4 regions of the Brevibacillus sp. RS1.1 genome follow, and region 3 is predicted to be linked to each of the others. Evidence: riboswitches for the same ligand, from Rfam matches in the RefSeq annotation. Region 3 holds a riboswitch; each other region holds the start of a gene.
What was found. Region 3 has a riboswitch for cobalamin ahead of HP570_RS04460 (ABC transporter substrate-binding protein). Riboswitches for the same ligand answer to the same signal wherever they lie in the genome.

Region 1 (4,746 bases), 750 kb from region 3:
CATTAGCTGCGCAGTTTAGTGAAGTCGATTCATATAAGGAAAAGCATCAAGCAAAAAGAGAAGAGGAACGCCATATGAAAGCAGTCAATTGGAACAGGCCGGACGACGATTTTACGATGACGTTTTGGAATCAAAACATCATGCAGTTCTGGACGGATGATGAGATTCCGTTGTCAGATGACAAGATGGCCTGGATGGAGCTCAGTGCGACTGAACGGGATACGTATAAAAAAGTATTGGGCGGCCTCACCTTGCTGGATACGGTTCAGGGTGGAGTAGGGATGCCGAAGATCATGGAGCATGTCGATGGACTGCAAAGAAAAGCGGTTCTCGCCTTCATGGGCATGATGGAGCAAATCCATGCCAAATCGTACAGCAGTATTTTTACAACGCTGGCATCAACAGAGGAGATTGACGGTATTTTTTCGTGGGTAGAAAACAATCCACATCTGCAAAAGAAAGCGGCCCTCATCTCCAAACGCTATCAAGAAATTGAGAAACCGAAAGACTTGTACATGGCGATGGTAGCGTCCGTCTTCCTGGAAAGCTATCTGTTTTACAGCGGCTTCTTCTATCCGCTCTATTTGGCGGGGCAAGGAAAGATGACAAGCAGCGGGGAAATTATCGACCTGATTGTTCGTGACGAGAGCATCCACGGACTCTATGTCGGTGTTCTCGCGCAAGAAGTCTATCAAGGCCTGAGTGTGGTCGAGCAGACCGCAGCAAAAGAGGAGCTGTATGCCCTTTTGCACGAGCTGCAAGAAAATGAAGAGGCCTATACGACTTCGTTGTATACCGAAATCGGATTGGCTGACGAGGTTCATGCCTACGTGCGCTACAACGCGAACAAAGCTTTGATGAATCTGGGGCTGGACCCGCTATTCCCGGAGGAAGAAGTGAACCCGATTGTGCTGAACGGCATTCGTACGCAGACGAAGCAGCATGACTTCTTCTCGAAAAAAGGAAATGGTTATGTCCGTACACTAAACGTAGAGCCGTTGACGGACGATGATTTTAGATTTTAGTATGACAAAAATTGGATTCTGTGTTACTGTATGAACAGTATGCTGCCCTGCTCGTTTTCTGGGGCACTTCATAGAACCATGATAATTTCATAGGAGTGGGAACAGGTTCTTTGGTTATCAAAATCAACCAAGGATGAAAAGGGAAGTCGGTGAGAATCCGACACGGTCCCGCCACTGTATGAGGGGAGTCGGCACATTTATTAGCCACTGATCCAAACGGATTGGGAAGGTATGTGCAGATGATGATCCCAAAGTCAGGAGACCTGCCTGTTTCGACGACACTGCTTAACCTACGGGAGATAGGGAGGTGTTAGGATGCTGTGATCTCAGTGCTTATTTGGCATTTCTAACGTTCTTTTTGATCGTTGGAGATGCCTTTTTTATTGGGCGGATTCAAGTCAAGATCGAATGAAGAATGGAGAGGAAGCTCATGAAAAGCAGCAATTTGGGATATCCACGGATCGGGAAGAACCGCGAGTGGAAAAAGGCATTGGAAGCATTTTGGGCAGGCAGCATCGATGAGGCAAGCCTGGTACAGCAAATGGAGCAAATCCGTCACCAAAACCTGTTACGTCAGCAGGAAAAAGGGGTCGAGCTGATCCCTGTGGGTGACTTTACGTACTACGATCACATGCTGGATATGGCTGTGATGTTTGGAATGGTCCCCAAGCGCTATGAATACGAGGGAGGCCCGGTTTCATTAGCCACTTACTTCGCCATGGCTCGCGGTTCGAAGGAAGCTGTCGCCAGCGAAATGACGAAATGGTTTAACACGAACTACCATTACATCGTCCCGGAGTTCGGTGAAAGACAACCAGCCATAACCGAGAACAAGCCTCTCCAGGCCTATTTAGAGGCCAAAGAAAAGTATGGCATCATCGGAAAGCCTGTTATTGTAGGCCCGTATACGTTTGTCAAATTGTCTAAAGGATATGAGAAAAACGAATTTGAGATCATCGTGGATCAACTCGTTCCGCTCTACATAGACGTTCTCCGGGAGTTAGAGCTGCACGGCGTGGAATGGGTGCAAATCGATGAGCCTGCATTTGTACTGGATGTCTCTGAGCAAGAACGCGCCATCATCAAGCGTATCTATACGCAAATCGGTCAAGCACTACCGCATCTACAATGCATGTTGCAAACCTATTTTGAAGCGGTGGATTGGTACAAGGAGCTAGTTTCCTTACCGGTAAAAGGAATCGGTCTTGATTTTGTACACGGAGCGAAGCGCAATTTGACTCATCTGAAAACACACGGGTTTCCAGCAGACAAGATTCTCGCAGCGGGAATCATCGACGGTCGTAACATATGGCGTGCGTCCATTGAGGAGAAATGGGAGCTGGTCAATGAAATTTCCGAGATCGTTCCACTCGAAAAGCTGTGGCTGCAACCGTCTAGCAGTTTGTTGCACGTTCCTGTAACAGTTGAAGCAGAGAGCGAATTGCCAGAGGAAGTCGTGTCTGCATTGGCGTTTTCCGACGAAAAACTAGGGGAAGTACAGCTTTTAGTCCAAGGATTCCGATATGGTAAGTACGTCATTTCAAAAGAGATCGCTCAAAATGAAGCGGACTTGCTGAAGCTCGCTTTATCTCCAGCAAGGAATCGTCAAGATGTGAAGAATGCTTTACGTCAAATCGCTGCTGTCAAACTTGAAAGAAGTGTTCCTTATCTCGAACGTCGAGAGATTCAACAAAATACGTGGAAGTTGCCACTGTTACCAACGACCACAATCGGTAGTTTCCCGCAGACGGCGGAGGTTCGTCAAGCTCGACAGCAGTTTAAAAAAGGGAACTGGACAGTGGAGCAATACGACGCTTTCATTCAGGCGCAAATCAAGGAATGGGTCAAAATACAAGAAGAGCTCGGTCTGGATGTCCTCGTCCATGGTGAGTTCGAACGAACAGATATGGTTGAGTATTTTGGCGAAAAGCTCGATGGCTTTTTGTTCACGAAAAACGGCTGGGTGCAGTCATATGGCTCGCGTTGCGTGAAGCCACCTGTTATTTACGGAGATGTGGAGTTTGTGGCACCAATGACGGTCAAAGAAAGTGTGTATGCAAAATCATTGACCGCCAAACCAATGAAGGGTATGTTAACGGGCCCAGCAACTATTCTGAATTGGTCGTTTGCTCGAGACGATGTCTCCAGACAAGAAGTGTGCGAACAAATCGCGTTGGCATTGCGAAAAGAGGTAGAAGCCTTGGAAGAAGCGGGGATTCTCATGATTCAAGTCGATGAACCAGCGTTGCGCGAAGGACTTCCGCTCAAAAAAGAAGAGCAAGCAGCTTATCTCGAGTGGGCTGTCAGAGCGTTTCGTCTAGCGACTTCCACTGTTGCGCCGAGCACCCAGATTCATACACATATGTGCTATTGCGAATTCCATGATTTCATGGACGTCATCAGCGAACTCGATGCAGATGTGATCTCGATTGAAACCTCACGTAGCCACGGAGAACTCGTGTCTGTGTTCGAAACAGGTACGTATGATAAAGGCATCGGGCTCGGCGTATATGATATCCATAGCCCCCGAGTTCCAGCTGTTTCAGAAATGGAAGATATGGTAGCACGAGGCGTACAAGTACTGCCACCGGACCAATTTTGGATAAACCCGGATTGCGGGCTGAAGACGAGAGGAAGAGAAGAAACCGTTCAGTCATTACGAAACATGGTTGCGGCAACGAAGGCGATTCGGAATCGTTTGACAGCTCAGTCGGGAAGGTGAACGCGATGAGAGGAGCCACACAAATGATGACAGAAGCACGACCGATCCAACAATCGAGAACCTTTTTGACTGATCTCGTCTTTCCGCCGGATACCAATCACCACCATACCATTTTCGGTGGAAAAGTCATGGCCTATGTAGATAAAATCGCCTGCATCGCAGCTATGCGACATTGCCGTAAGCCTGTTGTCACCGCGTCGAGCGATTCCTTCGATTTTCTTGCGCCAATCAAGACAGGGGAAGCGATCAACCTGGAGGCATATGTGACCTGGACCCATAAGACATCGATGGAAGTATTCGTGAGAGTGGAAGCGGAGAACTTGTTGACTGGGGAAAAGCGCATGACAGCACGCGCGTATCTGACGATGATTGCCCTCGACGATCAAGGAAAGCCGACGATCGTACCTGGTGTTATTCCTGATACTGAGGAAGAGCGCATACAGTATGAAAAAGCGAAGGAACGCCATGTATTGAGAAGGAAGCGGAAGGTAGAGATGTAAGGAGGGACACTATCCCCCCTATAACGAATAGATGCCTCTGGTGAGCTTGGTTGCAACAAGTCACCGGAGGCATTTTTTTTATGACTATTTAGAAGGTCGTTTTCTGCCACTGGATTCATTCTCGCTTCCGTACGATTTACCTTTTCGTCTATGGCTAACTTCTTTAAAAGGGGTGCTCTGGTAATTTTACGATTTAGTAAGATTGTACTCTGTATTGTAAGACAGCAGTCATTCATTTATCTAAATTTAACGTGTATGTTTAAGTCATGAAACCGACTTGGGGAGTTGAAAAGATAAAGGTAGGTAAGGTGTTTAATCCAAATAACTATTTTCAATGAGGAGATTCTACATGAATAAAATAAATTCGTATACAAGAATAGACATTATGGATTACTTACGAGGATTTGCCTTGATTGGGGTACTTCTTGTGAATAGTTTTCAGGTGATGAATAATGTGTCGAATTATAATGAATTACATGCTGGACTGTATTATATTTTT
Region 2 (4,746 bases), 740 kb from region 3:
CGAAACCGCAAGTAAGGGAGATCGCGGAAAAAGCAGGACTCTATACAGCGAAAAAGAAGGACAGTACAGGGATCTGCTTTATTGGGGAGCGCAACTTCCGCGAGTTCCTGCAAAACTATTTGCCAGCCAAACCAGGAAATATCGAGACCGTAGATGGAGCAGTCATCGGTACGCACGACGGGCTGATGTACTATACATTGGGCCAACGACAAGGCCTAGGGATAGGCGGAGGTCATGGCACAAGCGGGCAGCCTTGGTTTGTTGTAGACAAGGATCTGGAACGGAATGCCCTGATCGTTGGCGAAGGCTCTGATCATATCCGTCTGTACTCGAAGAGTCTCTTGGCGACCAACGTGAGCTGGGTGAGTGATAAGAAACCATCCGAAACGTTTACTTGTACAGCCAAATTCCGTTATCGTCAGCCAGATCAGGGAGTAACCGTTCATCTGCTGGAGGATGGCAACGTAGAAGTTGTATTTGATCAACCGCAAAAAGCAGTGACACCTGGTCAGGCTGTCGTCTTCTACGATGGGGAAGTGTGCTTGGGTGGAGGTACGATTGACAAGGTACGCTTAGTCGATAAAGAGAACTAAGATAGACGGGGGAAGCACTCGGTGGATGCTACGAAAAAATCAAAAGTGATTATCGTTTCATTTTTGGCGGGAGCAGTTCTCTTGGCGATCATCTCTTATTTCGGGATGGCCTCCATGGGTAAAGAGCATATGGCGACGATCCAAAACGTCATCAAGGAGAACGGCGGGGTTGTAAACGCGGGTGGAGTGACAGCGGTACCGATGGATGAAAGTCCTTTTACCAATAGCGGAAAAGGCAATACCATCTACCGTATCTACTTTACGAAAGATGGGCAAACGTTGACGGCTTGGTATCGTGCTGATAACGAATCCTCCATCAAGAAAGAGCCGGAAGCGTGGATTCTGCCGTAATAACGAGGATAAACCTGACTGGGAGAGTGAAGGCATCACATGACCCAATATGCTGGATTGCGTGAACTGGCTGAACTGATTCGAAGACTCGAGCCAGAGTTAGCGGGTGCACAATTAAGTATTCTTGCTCATGAAAATAAAGAGGAAATCGCAACATTGCTAGTGGAAGGACTCGGGACAAAGATTCCTGTCCAACACAGCTCTGGCGAATATGCGAATCATTTGGCGATTTTGCGTGTAGGAGCGAACAAGTACACCTTTGCGCAAGATTGGAGAGAAGTGTACATCAGTGAAATCAATTACTGCGCTTGTCGCATACCTCCAGGGGCCCACGGATTGTTGGTTCGCCATATCGATTATCCAGGCGTGATTTATGATGTCTCACGAAAACTGGCCGAGTATCAAATTAATGTTTCCAAGTTGAATGTATCCCGCGAGCAAAAAGGGAAGAATGCCCTGCTTATCTCTGTGACTGATGAAGAGATTACACCAACGATTGTATCTGCCATCGAAGAGCTGCCCCAAATCACCAAAGTGTTATCTCTACAGTAAGCGAATCATGAAAAACAAAAACTGCCCGTTGTTAGTAGCGGGCAGTTTTTTTCGTGGCGAATCTGAGTCCTTGACTAATGAAGACTGGCAAAACGGACGAGTGATTTTCGTTGGCAAATTCCTTAAAGGAAGCCTTGATTTGGCCCTTACCCATGGAGGACAATCGTTCGATCATCGCCAGCGATTTTTCTTTGACCAAGAATCGCCCATCGTTTTCCAACTCCCCGATGGTGAGGAGTGCATGGACGTCGAGGTCATCTGTCAGCAGGCTCGGCAATTGACTCTCCTTCGCAAGCAGCACGCTCTCATTCCAGTGGATAGAGGGACTACCGGCAATATATCGCTGGAACGCGTGTGGTCTTGACAGAAGCACATGCAAGACAAATAAGCCGCCTAGCGAATGTCCCAAAATCGCTTGCTGGGTCCGATCGATGGGGAAGTCGTTTTCGATGCTAGGCTTGAGCTCCTCCTCTAAAAAGGTGAGGAACTGCTCGGCTCCCCCCATCTGTGGCCACTCGGCTCCTTTTGGGCTGTCAGGAAGCTCTGAGGCGGGAACTTCATACGTGTAATCATAGAAACGGGCAGGATGGTATGGATCGTCTGTTGGATAGCCAATCCCGACGACGATAGCAGGATACACGCCAGTTCGTTCAGGGCCACGTGATTGTATCCGTATCGCTTCGGTCATAGTGGCAAAAACAGAGTTGCCATCTAGCAAATATATGATGGGAAAGCCTGATTCCGGAGGGGGATCGGCAGGTATACTTACGAAAATGTGATAGTCACGCTCTTGATAAGTCATGATTCTACGGTATGAACGAGGTATGACGACAGGTTGATAGTCGGTGCTTTTCATGAGGGCGACTCTCCAATCTCTCCAAGGCTAACCAACACACACAAAATCTATTATATGAACGAGAACCAGAGATTGGCAATAGCCGAAAAAGGAGAATAGTTAGTTTTCGAAAAGAGCCCATACTGAGCTTGACTCCTACGATATATTGAGGTAAAGTAAGTTTTACCAACTACATATTGATGCGGTAAGGTGTTTACCAGCCAGATTTGGTAGACTTAATAGGGAAGTCGGTGAGAATCCGACGCGGTCCCGCCACTGTAATGAGAGAGCTCCATTTGCGAAAGAAGGCCACTGATCATGAAGGATCGGGAAGGTGAAAATGGAGCGATGATCCAAAAGCCAGGAGACCTGCCTAACCGCTTGCACTGTTTACCCTACGGGAGATAGGGAAGTGTTCGAGCGCTCAATTCGCATTGGTGAATTGCTAGATGGAAGTCATCACGCGCATTCGGCATGTAAACGTCGGATGCGCTTTTACTTTGGCTAAATAACATACATACAGAGTAAAAATAGCAAGGATAGGATGAGGGACATGCTAATCGCTTATGATTCAAAAACAGGAAACGTCCGACGATTCGTCAACAAAATTAATCTGCCACATGTGGAAATTGATCAAGATATGGTGCTGGACGAGCCATTCATTTTGATCACATACACGACGGGATTCGGACAAGTGCCGGAGAAGGTGGCGACGTTCCTGAAGCGAAATCATGTCCATCTGCGCGGGGTATCTGCCAGCGGCAACCGCAACTGGGGAACCAGCTTTGCCAAAAGCGCGGATACGATCGCGAGCCAATATGGCGTTCCGGTGATTTCTAAATTCGAACTGTCCGGTACCGGCCGTGACGTGGAACAATTTACGAGTGGGGTGGCAGCAATTGCGGCATATTGAATTGAACAACGAACTGATGCAGCGTGGCAACGACGGATTTTATCAACTGGAAAAGGATCGGGAGGCGGTTGCGGTCTTCATGGAAGAAGTGCAGTCCAACACGATGACTTTTGGCAGTGTCAAAGAACGCATGGACTATTTGATCGAGAATGACTTCTATGAAAACGTCTATGAAACATACACAGTTGAGCAGGTCGATGAGGTTTTCCGTTTGGCCTATGACGCCGATTTTCAATTTGCTTCGTATATGGCTATCTCCAAATTTTATAAAGATTACGCTTTGAAAACGAACGATAAATCGATGTACTTGGAGCAGTATCCAGACCGGGTGGCCGTTGTGGCACTGTCCCTTGGACAAGGTGACTTTGAGCTCGCCAAGCGTTTAACGGTCTCCATGATGGACCAACGCTTGCAGCCAGCGACACCAACCTTCCTGAACGCAGGCAAAAGCCGCCGGGGAGAAATGGTCTCCTGCTTCTTGCTCGAAATGGATGATTCACTGAATTCCATCAACTTTATTTTGGGAACTTGTATGCAGTTATCTAAAATTGGCGGCGGTGTAGCCGTGAACCTGTCCAAGCTTCGCGGACGAGGAGAGCCGATCAAAGGCGTCGAGGGCGCGGCAAAAGGTGTCATGCCCGTTCTCAAGCTGTTGGAAGATGCGTTTTCCTACGCGGATCAAATGGGGCAACGCAAAGGCTCAGGTGCAGCGTACTACAACATCTTCGGCTGGGATATCAACGAGTTTCTCGATTGCAAAAAGATCAATGCGGATGAAAAAGCCCGCATCAAAACGTTGTCCATCGGCCTGATCGTACCAAACGTGTTCTACAAGCTGGCCGAGGAAAACAAGCCATTGACTGTGTTTGCTCCGTACTCCGTGTACAAAGAATACGGTGTGCATCTGGATGATATGGACCTCGATGAGATGTACGAGGAGCTCTTGGCTAACGATCGCATCAAGAAAAAGACCGTGATGAGCGCACGCGAGATGTTGACCAAAATCGCGATGATCCAAATGGAATCGGGCTATCCGTACATCATGAACAAAACGAATGCGAACAACAACCATGCGCTGAAAGATCTCGGTTCGGTAAAAATGTCAAACCTGTGCACGGAAATCTTCCAGCTACAGGAGACTTCGACGATTGCCAATTACGGCGAGATGGATATCATCCGTCGCGATATTAGCTGCAATCTGGCATCGCTCAATATTGTCAATGTGATGGAACGCAAAATGATCCGCGAATCTGTCCACGAAGGAATCGAAGCCATTACAGCCGTGAGTGACATGACGCGTGTAGAAAACGCTCCAGGCGTTCAAAAGGCAAATCGTGAGCTGCACTCTGTAGGTCTCGGTGCGATGAATCTGAACGGATATCTGGCAAAGAACAGAATCGCTTATGAAAGTGAAGAAGCGAAAGATTTCGCCCGTACGTTCTTCATGATGATGAACTTCTACTCCTTGGAAAAAAGTATGGAAATTGCAAGGGAAACAGGCA
Region 3 (4,746 bases):
CAAATCGAAAAATCGAATCAGATGGTCAAAGGCATGACAGAAGAACAGTATGCCGCGCTGGAGAAATTGAACGCAGAGCTGCACGATACATTGGCGCAGGCTTTTTCGACAGGTGATCCTGCTCATGAATTGGCGCAAAAAGCAGCAGATCTTCACCGTCAATGGCTCAGCTTTTACTGGGACAGTTACAGCAAAGAAGCGCACGCAGGTGTTGCCCAGATGTACGTCGATGACCCGCGCTTTACTGCTTACTATGACAAGGAACAGCCAGGTGTAGCCGAGTTTCTCCGCGATGCAGTGGTCATTTATACCAGCAAGTAAAGAGTTTTCAAACAAAGAAGCTGCGAGCAAGGCAGCTTCTTTGCGTTTTACGCTTCGTTATCCCCACCTACTGCAGGAAAAAGCTTTTGTCCCAAGGGTGTTGGCAAGCCATCCATGCTTACTACGTTGTTTTCCTTTTGATAAGCAAGCAGTTCCTGTTCGTCTTTAGCCAAAGTCCATTTCTGAAGGGTGTCGCGTTCTTTTGAGTAGGAATAGAAGGGGATAGCCCAGCCGCAAGAAGTCTTTACTTCCTGTACGTTTACGGTAATGATTTGACGAGCACCGGGCAGAAGCGGGAAGTCTTTTACGAGCTCATCCCACCGAGGCGAATCTGGGAGAATAACCGTTCCTTTGCCGAATAAGCGCATGATGAGAGGAGGGCCTTCAAATGCACAAAACATGAGAGTAATCCGGCCATTTTCCTGTAGATGAGCACTGGTTTCGTTTCCGCTTCCAGTCAGGTCTAAATAGGCCACCTCGGTAGGCGATATGATGCGAAAGGAATCGTACCCTTTCGGTGAAAGATTCACGTGACCATCTGTGTCCATAGGAGCAGAGGCAACGAAGAACATTCGCTGCTTCTTGATAAACTTCTCATGCTCAGGTCGTAACTCAGAGAAAAGCTGACCCATTTTGCACCCCTCCAGGTAAAGGAATTGTTTTTACTACCCTCATATTACGATGAAAATATGAAGAATTTGTGTTGATATTCCCAGTACGTCCCAAATTGATGATAAAGTATAAATATTCTTGCAACAAAATCACCTTTGAAAAGGAGGAGCATTTACATGCAATCATCACAGCCAATTTACTTAGGGGAGCGCATCCATTTAATAGACGGTTTCGATATGGGCTGGGCGGAACGCACGGGGACTTATGTCATCGCTGAAGAAGAACTGACTTTGGTTGAAACAGGGCCAAGCCCCTCCGTCCCATACATCAAGACCGGCCTCGCCAAGCTCGGTTTTACCCCGGAACAAGTAAAATACATTATTGTGACGCATATTCATTTGGATCATGCGGGAGGAGTGGGACTTTTTCTACAGGATTGTCCAAACGCAAAGATCGTCGTCCATCCAAAAGGTGCACGTCACCTCGTTGATCCAAGCCGACTGATCGCAGGGGCGAGAGCGGTGTACCATGATGATTTTGATCGATTGTTTGATCCGATTGAAGCTGTTCCCGAAGAGCGGATTTTGATTCGTGGAGACGGGGATACATTAAAGATCGGGGCGAATTGCATGTTGGAGTTTCTGGATTCGCCAGGGCATGCAAATCATCACTTCAGCATCTACGATCCCGTTAGCCGCGGCATGTTCACAGGTGACACGGCAGGTGTCCTTTATCCGCAGCTTAAAAAGGATGGTATACACCTCGTGCTGCCATCTACTTCTCCGAATCAGTTTGACCCGGATGCCATGTTAGCGTCTCTACGTCGATTTGAAGCGCGCAAGCTGAATCGCATTTACTTTGGTCATTTTGGGATGTCTGAACAGGTAGACGATGTGTACCGCCAAATACGTGAGTGGCTCCCCGTGTTTGTGGCGGAAGGAGAATCAACACTTGCTGCTGGACAAACATATGCTGATCTGTCTCGTAAGTTATTGGAACGAGTCTCGGAGCATCTACAGTCACAAGGCATCAATGATGACCACGAAGTTTTCGAAGTACTCAAGCTGGATTTACAGGTGTGTGCCATGGGCATTCTGGATTATTTGCACAAACGAGGGTAAAAGCTTTGCCAAAAGCATTCTATTTGCCTGAACTTTTTGTTCAGGCGTTTTCATTTTTAGCAGGCAAGAAAGTATTGGCTTACGTGTTTGTCATTCTTTTTTCATCCAAGGAATGCTATGATGTAGGATGAGTCATGGACTGTGACAATTTCAAACGTAACAGCAAATAGGTGCCTCGTCTTTTCTCAAAAAGATCGGGTGAAAAGGGAAGTCGGTGAAAATCCGACGCGGTCCCGCCACTGTAAATCGGCTCGTTCCTCAGCCGTAAGCCAGGAGACCTGCCTGTTTGTTTTTGTGCCTGTTGCCTTCGCGGAAAGGATCGGCCTATTTCAGGAAGCAGACCATCCTGTCTGTTTGCCCTGAGGTGCCGACCCTTTGATTTCCGAATGGAAGCAAGGGTCGCTTTTTTTATTGGAAGGTACAGTCAATCAGACACGCAGAAAGGAAGTTCTACATATGAAACGTTCATTGCGATTCATGATCCCACTACTAGTTGCGGCGAGCCTCGCAGGTTGTGCGGGTAACGATAACAGCCAGCCAGCACCTGGTGGACAAACAAGTGCACCGCAAGAGAATACAGCCGAGCAGTCTGCAAAACAAACAACGTATCCGTTGACAGTCAAGGATGCGACAGGAAAAGAAGTAACCTTTGCAAAAGCTCCTGAGCGAATCGTCTCCACATCACCTGCCGAGACAGAGATTTTGTTCGCATTAGGCTTGGAAGATCGGATCGTAGCTGTCTCAGACTATGATGATTATCCAGAAGCGGCGAAGACAAAACCGAAAATTGGCGGCGTCGTCAAACCGAATGAAGAAGCGATTCTCGCTCAAACGCCAGATATGGTCGTCGGTGGGATTTCGATGGAGAAGCCAGTGGCTGACAAGCTCAAATCTCTCGGGATGCCCGTCTACATTACCCATCCGACAAAGATGGATGACATCCTAAACAATGTGTTGGCGATGGGAGTTATCACTAACAAACAAGAACAAGCCGAAAAAGTTGTCGCGCAAATGAAGAAAGATATCGCGTACGTTCAAGAAGCAGTGAAAAATGTAAAACCAGAAGAGAAGAAAAAGGTATACCTTGAGTTTTCCCCAGGCTGGACAGTCGGAAAAGGTGAATTCATGGACGAGCTCATCACACTGGCTGGAGCGACGAACATTGCTTCTGATACACAGGGCTGGAATCCGATCAGTGAAGAAAAGATTTTGCAAAACGATCCAGACGTCATTTTGTATGCGAGCGGAATTACCGATGAAAAGACTGGCGTCAAGCTGGAGGATATGATTGCCAAGCGTAATGGCTGGGATAAAATGAAGGCGATTCGTGAAAAACAAATCTTTGGCATGGACCAAAATATTTTGTCCCGTCCTGGTCCGCGTATTACACAAGGCTTGATTGAAGTAGCGAAGGCGATTTACCCTGACTTGGTGAAATAAAATGAAGAAACGATTGTTCATATGGGGAGGAGCCAGCTGTCTCGTCCTTCTGGCTTCAATAGTCATCAGTATCTCGATGGGGGCGGCACACCTTCCCATTTCGCAAGTATGGCTCATCCTGCTCCACCAAATCTCGGGCTTGTCTGAGTGGATCACCGTAACGTGGCCGGAGTCATCTGAGCAAATTGTCATGAAGGTTCGTTTTCCACGCGTTGTATTGGCTGTTTTGATTGGTGCTTGCTTGTCACTTGCGGGAGCGGGCTTTCAGGGAGTTTTGCGTAATCCGCTCGCCGATCCGTTTACGATGGGCGTGGCATCAGGTTCTGCTGTCGGAGCAGCCTTTTTGATCCTGTTTGGCTTACAAATCAGCTTTTTGGGTGCATGGAGCACGCCTGTTGTCGCTTTTCTTACAGGACTGCTCAGTTTATGGATCGTACTGGGACTCGCGAACACGCAAGGAAAGCTGCAAACGGAGACCCTGATTTTGTCTGGTGTTGTGGTGCAGGCTTTTCTCGGCTCACTCGTTTCCTTTATGGTGTCGCTATCGGATCAGACGGTGAATGAGATCGTGTTCTGGCTGATGGGCAGCTTGTCATTTCGGGGCTGGGCCTTCACGTATGTCTTGATTCCGTACTTGGTCATAGGCGGAATGGTGCTGGTAAGCTATGCGCGTTCCTTGAACCTATTTGCGTTAGGCGAGCGGCAGGCTGCGCATCTCGGCGTCCATGTAGATCGAACGAAGCTGGTGGTTCTGGTCGTTTCGACACTCCTGACGGCAGCGGCGGTTTCTATCGCGGGAATTATCGGGTTCGTTGGCCTGGTGGTACCGCACCTCGTCCGTATGCTTGTCGGTCCTGACTATCGAATTTTACTGCCGATGGCTGCGATCTGCGGTGGTATCTATGTGCTGTGGGCTGATACTCTCGCCAGAATGCTGCTAAGTCCAACGGAAATCCCGCTCGGTGTCGTGACTGCATTTCTGGGTGCACCGTTTTTCGCGTATTTATTGAAGCAAAATAAACGCTTTAGGAAGAGGTAACGTATGCAATGATCAATGTGCACAGCTTGCAAAAATCGTATCAGGATACGCCAGTTTTGCACGGAATCGATTTTTGCGTGGACAAGGGAGAATTTTTTGGCATTATCGGACCAAATGGAAGTGGTAAATCCACCTTGCTGAAAATGATTTCAGGGGTCATCAAGGCAGATGCAGGAGATATTTTGCTTCAGGAGAAAAAGCTTCATTCCTATC
Region 4 (4,746 bases), on a different contig from region 3:
AAAGCGGTCACCCACTCGGGTGTTCGAGGCAAGTAGTTTACGGTTGTCCAAGTTTGCGTATCGATCAAATTCGTTAGCGCCATTAGGTACAAGCAAATCATGATTGGAACGAGCAAGAAATTGCTGACGATTTTTCCTGAACGTTGTGAAAGCCATTCATACAAAGATTGTTGATCTAAACTTCGATTAATCACAAACAGCAGATACGCCCAGAGAGAAAAGGGTATACCTGAAAGCAACACACTCAACCAAGCATCTCTGCCTGCTTTACTAAGTAAGAGGGGGATGACGGTTACGTGGTTCGTAATGCCGATCGTCAGCATCATCACCATAATGGCTTGACCAATCCCGATTTTTCCGTCCACTTTCATGAAAGACTAATCCCCCTGTGCGTGGTGGTGCTGTTAGGATTTGCCTGCTTACTTGGAAATATGTATCACGTATAAAGGTTACATACTCCCGAAAAAGTATGGTATTCTACTATGAGGTAAAAAGGTAGAAACGGAGTAAGGAGTGCAGCCGATGTATCAGCTCATAAGAAAATATCTGTTCCAGCAAGATGCGGAAGAGATTCATGAAAAGACAATTGGTGCCTTAAGGCTGGTGGAGGATTCTGCTCCAGGCAAAAGCATCCTGAAGATGATCTATCAGGTAAAAGACCAGCGATTGGAGAACAAGCTGTGGGGAATGACGTTTCCGAATCCAGTCGGACTTGCAGCCGGTTTTGATAAAAATGCAGAAGTTTATCATGCGTTGGGTGCTCTTGGTTTTGGGTTTGTGGAAATCGGGACATTGACGCCGCAGGGGCAGCCAGGCAATCCAAAGCCCCGATTGTTCCGATTGCCGGAACATCAAGCTGTCATTAACCGAATGGGCTTCAACAATCACGGTGCTTATCTGGCTTCCCAGCATTTGGTCGACTACGCATACTCAGATGTTCCGATTGGGATTAACATTGGGAAAAACAAAGTAACGCCGAATGAAGAAGCGGCCGTCGATTATAGCAAATGTATGGACATGCTCTATGCATACGGTCACTATTTCGTCATTAACATCAGCTCTCCAAATACCCCGAATCTTCGTGACTTGCAGGAAACGGAGAGCTTGCGTCATTTGGTGCGTGCAGTAAGAGAAAAGGCAACCGAAATGGAAGGGCGTTCCATCAAGAAAAAGCCGATCTTGCTAAAAGTAGCGCCAGACATGTCAGATGAGCACATGCGCGATGTTGTTCACGCTGCTGTAGAAGAAGGCATTTCCGGAATTATCGCTACCAATACGACACTGTCACGTGAGGCCGTTTCCGGACATCGATTTGCCGAGGAAGCGGGCGGATTGAGCGGAAGACCTCTTACAGAGCGTTCCACTGCTTGGGTGAAGGAGATTTATCAAGAAGTAGGAGACAAGGTACCAATCATCGGTGTCGGCGGTATTTATAACGGCGAAGATGCCTACGCGAAAATCCGGGCAGGAGCCAGTCTTGTTCAGGTGTATACGGGGATGATTTATCAGGGCCCAGGTATCGCCAAACAAATCAACAAAAAACTGCTCAAGCTCATGCAACGCGATGGTTTTAAACATATTAGTGAAGTAATTGGCGTAGACGCAAAAGAATAGAAAGAACAAGTACGCATAGGTCTATGGCTCCTTTGTAGCGGGTCATCGACTTATGCGTTTTTGCTTATATTCTTCCGATTTATGTAGTGATCCGGTATAATGATGTGGGACAAACATGAATTGTCAGTCAATTGCATATAGTCGGCGTTAGGTGCCTTTATGTGACACATAAAGGGTAACAGGGAATCGGGTGAAAGTCCCGAGCGGTCCCGCCACTGTAACCAGGGAGCTCTCTTTGAGAAGGAAACCACTCATCTTCGTATGGGGAAGGACAAGGAGCGCATGGATCTGGAAGCCAGGAGACCTACCTAGTAGCCACACCCACAGAACCTTCGCGGAAAGGAGCGGTGAATACGAGGCAATGAGGCTGTCTAGTCAGTCTGTTGTTTTGTGTGCACATCTCGTCCACTGATGGATGGGATTTTTTTGTTTGGAGGAAAGAATGAAAGTCAGTGAAGGAGGATAAACATGAATCGATCTCGTCTCGTATCTACTTGTTTGATGATCGCGGGCTTTGTCTTGTATTTTTTGCTCAATGAACCTGAGACAGGACATGCAATGCACATCATGGAAGGGTATTTGCCATTATCCTGGGCCTTATTTTGGTGGGCTGTGTTCTTGCCATTCTTTATTCTTGGGATTCGCTCGATTAACAAGATTGTAAAAGAACATCCCGAGATGAAGCTCCTTATTGGCGTTGCAGGAGCATTTGCATTTGTTTTATCTGCATTGAAAATCCCTTCGGTTACAGGCAGCAGCTCTCACCCGACTGGAACGGGCCTTGGCGCCATTATGTTTGGGCCTTTTGCGATGTCTGTGTTAGGGAGTATGGTGCTCTTGTTTCAAGCCTTGCTTTTGGCGCATGGAGGTTTGACTACGCTAGGGGCAAATGCTGTATCTATGGCAGTAGTAGGACCCATGGTGGCATACGGAATCTATCGGTTGATCATGAAAGTGGCCGGAAGTCAGCGTCTGGCGGTTTTTGCGGCGGCGGCTTTGGCTGATCTCGCTACCTATGTGGTGACTTCGCTTCAACTGGCACTCGCATTTCCAGCTGAATCTGGCGGAGTGTTGGCTTCGTTTGCCAAATTCGCAGGAATTTTTGCGTTCACGCAAGTACCGCTCGCTATCAGTGAAGGTCTGTTGACCGTTCTTGTTTGGAACTGGTTGTTATCTTATAACGCAAAAGAGCTTACACAGCTTCGTTTGCTCAAACGGGAGGAATCGCTGTGAAAAAAGGATGGAACTGGCTTTTACTCTTGGGGGTAATCGTACTGGCTACTGTCCCGCTGTTACTGGTGCAGGACTCGGAATTTGGCGGCGCAGACGGCGTGGCGGAGGAAGCGATCAAGGAAATCGCTCCGAACTACGAACCATGGTTTCAACCGCTAATAGAACCGCCAGGGGGAGAGACGGAGAGTCTATTGTTTGCGGTGCAGGCGGCGTTGGGAGCGGGAGTGGTTGGCTACGCCGTGGGCTTGTACAAAGGTCGGTTGGATAAACGCAAAAAATGAACGGGTTGCAGCTTGATTCTCTCTCTTATCAAAACAGGCTAAAACATCTGCCGCCAGCTCATAAGCTATTGCTGGCGAGTGCAATGCTACTGCTCGTCCTGGTGGGACATGTATGGATGCAGATGGCGGTCGTGGTTTGGATGACGGTATGGGTAGTGGTGTATGCCCGTATTCCTGTCCGAATCTACTGTGCCTTTATGATCGTGTCACTCTCGTTTTTCGCGGCGGGGCTCCCTGCTCTATTGATTGAAGGAGTGAGAGCAGGAGGAGTACAGGTACAGGTCGCGGCAGCATGGGAATTCGGTACGTATGTGCTCTATGTGCCGATGTCCTCCTTCAGTAAAGTTTGGATTTTATTTTGGCGGACCATGGCGAGCTTATCTTGCTTTGCTTTCCTTTTGTTTACCGTGCCGTTTGCCGAAATCTTGCAGGTGCTTCGCCGGCTTCATATGCCTGTTCTTGTGACTGATTTATTAATGATCATGTATCGGTTTATTTTTGTGTTGGTAACGATTTCTCACCAGCTCTGGATTGCCCAACGTTCGCGCGGAGGTCATCGCGGCTTCCGGGCGACACTTCGGGATGCAGGGGTTCTCGTTGCGCAATTGTTTGTCAGAGCGATGCGCAAATACGAAGCCCTGCACAAAGGAATGGCGGCAAGAGGTTTCGGGGAGAGCATGCAGGTGCTCTCGTTTCATTCCCATGCCCGCTCGCGCCGCTATGAGTGGGAATCAATCGCAGGCTGTATGCTGCTGGTGCTGCTTGAGTGGTGGACAGGAGGTTGGCGGTTATGACATCACGGTTGTTGGAGTTCATCGATTTGCAGTACACGTATCCAGGAGGGCGGGGACCAGTCCTGTCAGGGCTGTCCTTATGGATTCCAGAGGGGAAAAAATGTGTTCTTTTGGGGCGGAATGGCTGTGGGAAGTCGACCCTGTTCTTGCATGGAAACGGGATCATCGAGCCTCAGAAGGGACAGGTGCTGTGGAAGGGGAAACCCATTGTCTACAAACGAGCCGCATTGCAAGAGATGACGCAAAAGGTAGGCTTGGTCTTTCAAGATCCCGAGCATCAGTTGATCGCAAGCACAGTCGCGGAAGATATATCCTACGGTTTATGCAATCAGAAGCTGCCTGTGGACGTAATCCGGGCAAAGGTAGAAAAGGTGCTGGATGCATTCGGGTTAAGAGAGCTGGCAGAAGCTCCAATTCATCATTTGAGCCTGGGACAAAAACGGAGACTGGCACTCGCGGGGGTCATGGTCATGGAGCCCGAGCTTTTGCTGTTGGACGAGCCAACTGCGTATCTGGATCGCTACCAGACCAAAAATTTGCTGCGGGAGCTCGATGCTATTCACCGGCAAGGAACGACTGTTTTGATGGCAACACACGATATGGATATTGCGTTTGAATGGGCCGAGTGGATTTGCATCATGGATGAAGGCAGGCTTGTGTTCGCGGGAGATCCGCAGGAGGCATTGGAAAACAGAGACATGCTGGAAAGCCTTCATCTGGGTATGCCGTTGCTCGTGGATGTGTGGGAGGCACTGCCTGAGCAGTGGAAGCGAGAGTTGGGCGGAAGTATTCCACGTTCGGTCGACGAGCTGCGAAAAATGCTA

Region 1: it holds a riboswitch for cobalamin, as region 3 does, so the genes downstream of both, metE (5-methyltetrahydropteroyltriglutamate--homocysteine S-methyltransferase) here and HP570_RS04460 (ABC transporter substrate-binding protein) in region 3, are expected to answer to the same signal.
Region 2: it holds a riboswitch for cobalamin, as region 3 does, so the genes downstream of both, nrdI (class Ib ribonucleoside-diphosphate reductase assembly flavoprotein NrdI) here and HP570_RS04460 (ABC transporter substrate-binding protein) in region 3, are expected to answer to the same signal.
Region 4: it holds a riboswitch for cobalamin, as region 3 does, so the genes downstream of both, HP570_RS18870 (energy-coupling factor ABC transporter permease) here and HP570_RS04460 (ABC transporter substrate-binding protein) in region 3, are expected to answer to the same signal.

The regions. Positions count from the first base shown of each region.
Region 1 is NZ_JABSVA010000001.1:204,557-209,302, reverse strand. Features, by position in the region: gene nrdE (class 1b ribonucleoside-diphosphate reductase subunit alpha) at 1-19, shown strand, start outside; gene nrdF (class 1b ribonucleoside-diphosphate reductase subunit beta) at 75-1,025, shown strand; cobalamin riboswitch at 1,112-1,310, shown strand; gene metE (5-methyltetrahydropteroyltriglutamate--homocysteine S-methyltransferase) at 1,456-3,747, shown strand; gene HP570_RS00825 (acyl-CoA thioesterase) at 3,771-4,247, shown strand; gene HP570_RS00820 (DUF418 domain-containing protein) at 4,597-4,746, shown strand, end outside.
Region 2 is NZ_JABSVA010000001.1:209,853-214,598, reverse strand. Features, by position in the region: gene mnmA (tRNA 2-thiouridine(34) synthase MnmA) at 1-593, shown strand, start outside; gene HP570_RS00860 (hypothetical protein) at 615-944, shown strand; gene HP570_RS00855 (ACT domain-containing protein) at 984-1,496, shown strand; gene HP570_RS00850 (alpha/beta hydrolase) at 1,528-2,352, opposite strand; cobalamin riboswitch at 2,523-2,722, shown strand; gene nrdI (class Ib ribonucleoside-diphosphate reductase assembly flavoprotein NrdI) at 2,885-3,244, shown strand; gene nrdE (class 1b ribonucleoside-diphosphate reductase subunit alpha) at 3,231-4,746, shown strand, end outside.
Region 3 is NZ_JABSVA010000001.1:951,428-956,173, reverse strand. Features, by position in the region: gene HP570_RS04475 (MerR family transcriptional regulator) at 1-321, shown strand, start outside; gene HP570_RS04470 (pyridoxamine 5'-phosphate oxidase family protein) at 369-953, opposite strand; gene HP570_RS04465 (MBL fold metallo-hydrolase) at 1,110-2,054, shown strand; cobalamin riboswitch at 2,206-2,354, shown strand; gene HP570_RS04460 (ABC transporter substrate-binding protein) at 2,511-3,494, shown strand; gene HP570_RS04455 (FecCD family ABC transporter permease) at 3,496-4,533, shown strand; gene HP570_RS04450 (ABC transporter ATP-binding protein) at 4,542-4,746, shown strand, end outside.
Region 4 is NZ_JABSVA010000005.1:340,988-345,733, reverse strand. Features, by position in the region: gene HP570_RS18880 (GerAB/ArcD/ProY family transporter) at 1-371, opposite strand, end outside; gene HP570_RS18875 (quinone-dependent dihydroorotate dehydrogenase) at 523-1,614, shown strand; cobalamin riboswitch at 1,747-1,940, shown strand; gene HP570_RS18870 (energy-coupling factor ABC transporter permease) at 2,083-2,847, shown strand; gene HP570_RS18865 (energy-coupling factor ABC transporter substrate-binding protein) at 2,844-3,128, shown strand; gene cbiQ (cobalt ECF transporter T component CbiQ) at 3,125-3,922, shown strand; gene HP570_RS18855 (energy-coupling factor ABC transporter ATP-binding protein) at 3,919-4,746, shown strand, end outside.